One region of the Stenotrophomonas acidaminiphila genome, then DNA from elsewhere that is predicted to be linked to it. Evidence: riboswitches for the same ligand, from Rfam matches in the RefSeq annotation. Region 1 holds a riboswitch; the other holds the start of a gene.
The links. A riboswitch is a leader RNA that binds a small molecule or an ion and turns the genes downstream of it on or off. The one in region 1 is predicted to bind cobalamin.
Positions count from the first base shown of each region.

Region 2: linked by a shared signal. The riboswitch ahead of btuB (TonB-dependent vitamin B12 receptor) and the one ahead of F0P95_RS02175 (ribonucleoside-diphosphate reductase subunit alpha) in region 1 are both predicted to bind cobalamin.

Region 1 is NZ_CP043567.1:427,866-431,411, reverse strand. Features, by position in the region: gene F0P95_RS02180 (DUF2884 family protein) at 1-688, opposite strand, end outside; cobalamin riboswitch at 970-1,194, shown strand; gene F0P95_RS02175 (ribonucleoside-diphosphate reductase subunit alpha) at 1,458-3,546, shown strand, end outside.
Region 2 is NZ_CP043567.1:1,364,082-1,367,627, forward strand. Features, by position in the region: gene btuB (TonB-dependent vitamin B12 receptor) at 1-1,418, opposite strand, end outside; cobalamin riboswitch at 1,533-1,776, opposite strand; gene cobT (nicotinate-nucleotide--dimethylbenzimidazole phosphoribosyltransferase) at 1,903-2,973, shown strand; gene F0P95_RS06235 (histidine phosphatase family protein) at 2,970-3,546, shown strand, end outside.

The DNA of each region.
Region 1 (3,546 bases):
ACTGCAGCCGGTCCAGCGCCAGGACCTGGGTGCACAGGGACTGCGCATGCTGTTCCAGGGCGCGTGCACGCGCTTCGATCTTCGGCTCGAGTTCGGCTTCGATCTTCTCGGTGCGTTTCTCGAAGCGTTCCTCGCCGCCGGTGAGCAGGGTCCACAGCAGGCCGCGGGCGATGGAGCCCTTGAGCGATTCGGCCGCGTCCTGCACGCGCTGGTCGAAGCCCTCGCCGAACAGGTCCTGCTCCCAGCGTCCGCGGCCGATGGTCGAGGCGACGAAGCGCTCGGCGTCCCTGCGCAGCGCGCGCACCTTGCGCGAATCGAAATTGCCGGTCAGCGAGCCGTAGACGACGTCCAGCACATCGAAGCTGATCCCCACCGATTCATTGGCGATCCCGGTGACCGCCGGCATCAGCTGGCGCACCCCGGCCTCGAGCACGCGCAGGCGCTGCGCGTCGTCGGCGCTGACCGCCTGCATGCGCCCGTCGATGCTCAGCTGGCCGTCGTGGAACACGATCTCGCGCGGCGTGGCGTCGTGCTGGCGCAGCCAGATGCCGCCGCCATCGACCAGCACGTCGTAGTCGGTGCTGACCCCGCACTGGGTGGAGGACAGCGTTGGTGACTTCATCGTGCCGGCCTGCGCGGCCAGGGGCGGCAGGGCGAGCAGGGCGGCAGTGAGGGCCAGGCGGCGCATGCGCGGAATCCATTCGGAGGACCCACAGGATCGCCGGCCGTGCCGGATCGGGCCTCCGCCGGAAGTCATGGCGACGCATCGGGCATTGGATCGCATCGGGCATTGGATTATGAATGCGTGCGGCGTTTTCCTACCCGCCAACCAGTCTCCCAAGGCTTGACTGCGCAGCCTCGATAGGCTGGTCGCGGTGGCCCCGCCGGGCACCGGCGACGGGATCGCTTGTGCCGCAAGGGAAATGCGATCACCCACAAGATTTGGCGTTGACCGGGCCGTTTACCCCCACTATCTTGTGCCCCGTCGGTTCTGGCGGGTTGCTCCCCGCCGGATTGAAAGGGAAGCCGGTGACGCCTTCGATGGCCAGTCCGGCACTGCCCCGCAGCGGTAATTGGGAACGAACCCGCCACCAAGCACTGAGGCCCGATGCCTTGGGAAGCGGCGGAAGTAGGAGGAGGCCCCCGCCTCCGCGCCCATGAGTCCGAAGACCTGCCGACAGCCGCGCGAAGCACAGCGCGCGGTGCCGGCTGCGGAGTCTTCGAGGGGAAGACGGCTGGCGACGCGGCAGCGCCGGTGGCGACCTCGGGTCGTGCCCGTCGCGGATGCTGCGACGCCGTCCTTCCATGCTTGTCGCCCGCCACCGGCCCTGGTTCCTGCGAGGGCAGGCGCCGCGTGCACCACGCCATGAGGACGCATTGCCGTGACCGCCACCGATACCGCCGTTGTCCCGACCGAGACCGGCTTCGAACTGACCCCGCCGCCGACCGCCACCGCCATGAGCGTGACCAAGCGCAATGGCGGCACCGAGCCGGTGGACCTGAACAAGATCGTCCGCGCCATCCAGCGTTGCTGCGACGGCCTGCATGCGGTCGATCCGATGCGCGTGGCCACCCGCACCATCTCCGGGCTGTACAACGGCGCCACCACCCAGGAGCTGGACGAACTGTCGATCCGGACCGCAGCGCTGCTGATCGGCGAGGAGCCCGAGTACGGCCGCCTGGCCGCGCGCCTGCTGGCCAATTTCATCGGCAAGGAAGTGTCCGGCCAGGAGATCCACGCGTTCTCGCAGTCGGTCGGCCGCGGCCACGAAGTGGGCCTGATCAACGAGCGCCTGCTCAACTTCGTCCAGGTCAACGCGCGCAAGCTCAACGATGCGGTCAACCCCGACTACGACCTCAACTTCGACTACTTCGGCCTGCGCACGCTGTACGACCGCTACCTGCTGCGCCACCCGCACACCCGCAAGGTGATCGAAACCCCGCAGCAGTTCTTCCTGCGCATCGCCAGCGCGCTGTCCGAGGACGTACCCGAGGCGCTGGCGCTGTACCAGCGGCTGGGCAACCTGGACTACCTGCCGTCCAGCCCGACCCTGTTCAACGCCGGCACCAGCCACGAGCAGCTGTCGTCGTGCTTCCTGCTGGATTCGCCGCAGGATTCGCTCGAGTCGATCTACGCCCGTTACGGCGACATCGCGCAGCTGTCCAAGTTCAGCGGTGGCATCGGCGTGAGCTACACCCGGGTGCGTTCGCGCGGCTCGCTGATCCGATCCACCAACGGCCACTCCAACGGCATCGTGCCGTGGCTGAAGACGCTCGACTCCTCGGTCGCGGCGGTCAACCAGGGCGGCAAGCGCAAGGGTGCGGCCTGCGTCTACCTGGAGACCTGGCATGCCGACATCGAGGACTTCCTGGAACTGCGCGACAACGCCGGCGACGATGCCCGCCGTACCCACAACCTCAACCTCGCCAACTGGGTGCCGGACCTGTTCATGCAGCGGGTGGAGGCCGACCAGCCATGGTCGCTGTTCGATCCGCGCGTGGTGCCGGAGTTCACCGACCTGTACGGCGAGGCGTTCGAGCGCGCCTACCTGCAGGCCGAGGCCCAGGGCAAGGCGGTCAAGGCGGTGCCGGCGCGCAAGCTGTACGCGCGCATGATGCGCACCCTGGCCGAGACCGGCAACGGCTGGATGACGTTCAAGGACAAGTGCAACAAGGCCAGCAACCAGACCCTGCGCGCCGGCAACGTCATCCACCTGTCCAACCTGTGCACCGAGATCCTCGAGATCACCTCGGCCGAGGAGACGGCGGTGTGCAACCTGGGCTCGATCAACCTCGGCAACCACCTGGATGCGCACGGCGATTTCGATTTCGACAAGCTCGCCGAGACCGTGCGCCTGGCCGTGCGCCAGCTCGACCGGGTGATCGACCTGAACTTCTACCCGATCGAGACCGCGCGCCGCGGCAACCTGCGCTGGCGCCCGGTCGGCCTGGGCTGCATGGGCCTGCAGGACGTGTTCTTCCGCAAGCGCCTGCCGTTCGACTCGGACGCCGCGCGCGCGCTGTCTGCGAAGATCGCCGAGGCGATCTACTACCACGCGCTGGAAACCTCGTGCGAGCTGGCGCAGGAACGCGGCCGGCATCCCTCGTTCGCCGATACCCGCGCCGCCAGCGGCGAACTGCAGTTCGACGCGTGGGGCGTGGTGCCGGCCGATGGCGCGCGCTGGGAAGCGCTGCGCGGGCGCATCGTCCAGCACGGCCTGCGCAACTCGCTGATGATCGCCATCGCCCCGACCGCGACCATCGCCTCGATCGCCGGCTGCTACGAATGCGTGGAACCGCAGGTGTCCAACCTGTTCAAGCGCGAGACCCTGTCCGGCGACTTCCTGCAGGTCAACCGCTACCTGGTCGGCGAGCTCAAGCAGCTGGGGCTGTGGACGCCGGAGATGCGCGACGCGATCAAGCTCGCCGACGGCTCGATCCAGAACCTGCCGCAGATTCCCGAGGCGCTGCGCACCGTGTACCGCACCGCGTGGGAACTGCCGATGCGCTCGCTGATCGACATGGCCGCCGACCGCGGCGCGTTCA
Region 2 (3,546 bases), 940 kb from region 1:
GTGCTGTCCAGCGCGATCAACTGGTCGATGCGGCTTTCGTAGGCGTTGAAGGTCCAGTTCCAGCCCTCGCCGTACTGCGCGATGCCGACGTTCACGCTCGTGGATTCCTCCGGCTTCAATGCCGGGTTGCTCGACCACGGGAAGTACAGGTCGTTGAAGGTCGGTGCCTTGAAGCCGGTGCCGGCGCTCGCGGTCAGGCGCAGGCCGTGGCCGAGCGCCAGGCCGTAGCCGAGGCTGCCGGTGGTGTGGTTGCCGAACTGCTCGTTGTCGTCGTTGCGCACGCTGGCCTGCAGCGAGTGCGCGCCGAAGCGGCCCTGGTACTCGGCGAACACGCCGGTGTTGTCGCGGTTGTCGATCGAATAGGCGGTGGTGCTGGTCACCTGGTCCTTCTGCCAGTCGCCGCCGACGCTCAGCTGCTGGCCCTCGGCGAACAGGAAATCGCCCTGCACGCTGGCGGTGTCGCGGCGCGTGTCGAAGGTGGAAACGAAGCTGCGCTTGCCGGCCTGGACGTAGTAGCTGTCGGCCTGGTCGTCGTTGCGGCCCACCTGGACGGACAGGCCGAACGCGTCACCCGGGGTCCAGCGCAGCTTGCCGCCGTATACCCGCTGCTGGTTGTCGGCCTCGTTGCCGCCATAGATGCTGCCGTCGTACTGGTTGCGGCTGGCGGCGTCGAGCATGTGGCCTTCCACGCTCAGGGTTTCGCCCAGCGCGTAGCCGCCGCGCACGTTGAGCGAGGTGTTGCGGTAGCCGTCGCGGTCGGGCTCGTCGACATAGCAGCCCTGGAACAGCGTGGCCGACCCGTTGCACGCGTTGATGCCATCGGTCTTCTGCCAGGCGCCCTGCGCCGACACCCAGCCGCGTTCGCCGCGGTTGCTGAAACCGGCGCTGGCCTGGCGCAGGTTGTGGCTGCCGGCGGTCAGTGCCAGGTTCTGCTGCAGGCCCTGGCCGGCGGCGCGGGTGAAGATCTGGATGACGCCGCCGATCGCCTCGGAGCCGTACAGGCTCGAACGCGGCCCGCGCACGATCTCCACGCGCTCGATCTGGTCGATCGGCAGGTCCTGCAGCGCCGGCATGCCGCTGGAGGCGGCGCCGATGCGCACGCCGTCGACCAGCACCAGTACCTGGCTGGAGGCGCTGCCGCGCATGAACAGCGAGGTGATCTTGCCGGGGCCGCCCTGGTTGACGAAGTCCAGGCCGGCGCGGCCACGCAGCAGGTCCAGCAGCGAGCCGGCCTGGCTGCGGTCGATCTGCTCGCGGTCGATCACCTGCACCGGCACCACGCTGTCGGCGATGGAAACCGGCGTACGGGTGGCGGTGACCACCACGTCGTCGAGTTCGGTGGGCGCCTGCTCGGCGCTGGCAATGCCCGGCAGCACCAGCGCAAGGGCGAGGGAAAGGGTGTGGTATGGCAGTTTCATCTGAACTCCTGGATCCGCGCGCTCCCGCGCGGATGGACGGTGGAGGCTGCCAGGAGAAGGGAAACGACGGAGTGCGCGCACGGCGCCACTGCCGCCGCCATGCCCTCCGCATCGCAACCAGTCGGCTTCCGGGCCGGTCTCCGGGCTCGCAGGCGAAGCGCGCATCGACGCTTCCGGCCAGGCGCCTTCCCGTGCGCTGGATGCACAGTGGCGGTATGCCTGTCCTTGTCCTGCTTACCGTTGCGGGGGCAGCGCCGGACTGGCGCGGGCCAGGATGTTCCTGGCAGGCGCGGCACCGGCTTCCCGTTTCAACCGACCAGAGCGAATCTGGCCGGTCACCCGAAAGTGCGGGCATTCTATGCCATCACCCGCCGCGCTGCCCGCTGAGGCCCGTGCAGGGGCAGGCGGCGGCGCCCGTCACGGCACATCGTGCAGGCGTCATGCGCCCTACAATGCGCGATTGCAACGCGGTATCGGAACACACGTGACAGACGCATGGTTCACCCGGGCCTGCCCCGCGCCTTCGCAGGCGCACCGGCAGCATGCCATCGCCCGCCAGCGGCAACTGACCAAACCCGAGGGGGCGCTGGGGCGCCTGGAAACCCTCGCCATCGAACTGGCCGCCCTGCAGGGGCGTGAGCAGCCGCAGGCCACGCGGGTACCGGTGCTGGTGTTCGCCGGCGACCATGGCATCGCCGCACAGGGCGTGTCGGCGTATCCGGCGGAAGTGACGGTGCAGATGCTGCGCAACTTCGCCACCGGGGGCGCCGCCATTGCCGTGCTGGCGCGCGAACTGGGCGTGCCGCTGCATGTCTGGGACGTGGGCAGCCTGGCCGATGCGCCGGTCAGCGGCGTCACCTGTGACAAGCCGCGCTGCGGCACCGACGATTTCACTGCCGGTCCGGCCATGGTCCCGGCCGACCTCGATGCGGTGTTCGCCGCCGGCAGGCGCGCGGTGTCCGCGGCCTGCGGCGATGGCGCCGACCTGCTGCTGCTTGGCGAGATGGGCATCGGCAACACCACCTCGGCCAGCGCGCTGGCGGCGGTGCTGGGGCCGTTGCCGCTGGCGGAACTGGTGGGGGCCGGCACCGGCCTGGATGCGGCGCGCATCGCCCACAAGCAGGCCGTCGCCGCGCAGGCGCTGGCGCTGCACGGCGACGCGATCGCCGCGGCCGGCGACCCGGGCCGCGAGGCCCTGTGCCGCGTCGGCGGGCTCGAGATCGCGGCACTGGCCGCGGCCATGATCGCCGCCGCCCAGCGTGGCGTACCGGTGCTGGTGGATGGCTTCATCGTCTCCGTCGCGGCGTTGGCGGCGGTGCGCATCAATCCTTCGCTGCGGCCGTGGCTGCTGTTCTCGCACCGCTCCGCCGAGCGTGGCCATGCACGGGTATTGGAGCAGCTGCAGGCCGACCCGCTGCTGCAGCTGGACCTGCGCCTGGGCGAAGGGTCCGGCGCGGCGCTGGCGCTGCCGCTGCTGCGCCTGGCCTGCGCGCTGCACAACGGCATGGCGACGTTCGCCGAAGCCGCGGTTGCCGACCGGAGCGCCGCGCCGTGATCCTGGACCTGATGCGCCATGCCTCCACCGGCCGCCAGGGCCACCTGGACGGCCGCAGCGATCCGCCCCTGCTCGACGGCGCGGTGGACGCGCTGCTGCAGCGCCACGGCGACGGCCAGTGGAGCCGGGTGATCGCTTCGCCGCGGCGCCGTGCGCTGGATACCGCCACCGCGCTGCTCGCCGGCCGCGAGCTGTTCTGCGAAATCCACCCGGACTGGGCCGAACTGGATTTCGGCGACTGGGACGGGCGCCATTACGACGAGATCCCTGCCGAACTGCTGGCCGGGCTCTACGACGCGCCGCATGCCGTGGTGCCGCCCAACGGCGAAAGCTGGCAGCAGTTCCAGCAGCGCGTCGATGCCCAGCTGCAGCGGCTGCTGGACGAGGACGAGGACGAGGGTGACGGGCCGGTGCTGGTGGTCAGTCATGCCGGCGTGCTGCGGCTGGCGGTGTCGCGCGTGTGCGGCATCCCGCTGGCGGCCCTGTGGGCGATGCGCATCGACTACGGCACCCGCGTGCGCCTGCGCGTGGAGCGCGCGCAGGACGGGCAGGTGTGGGGCGAGCTGCTGGAGC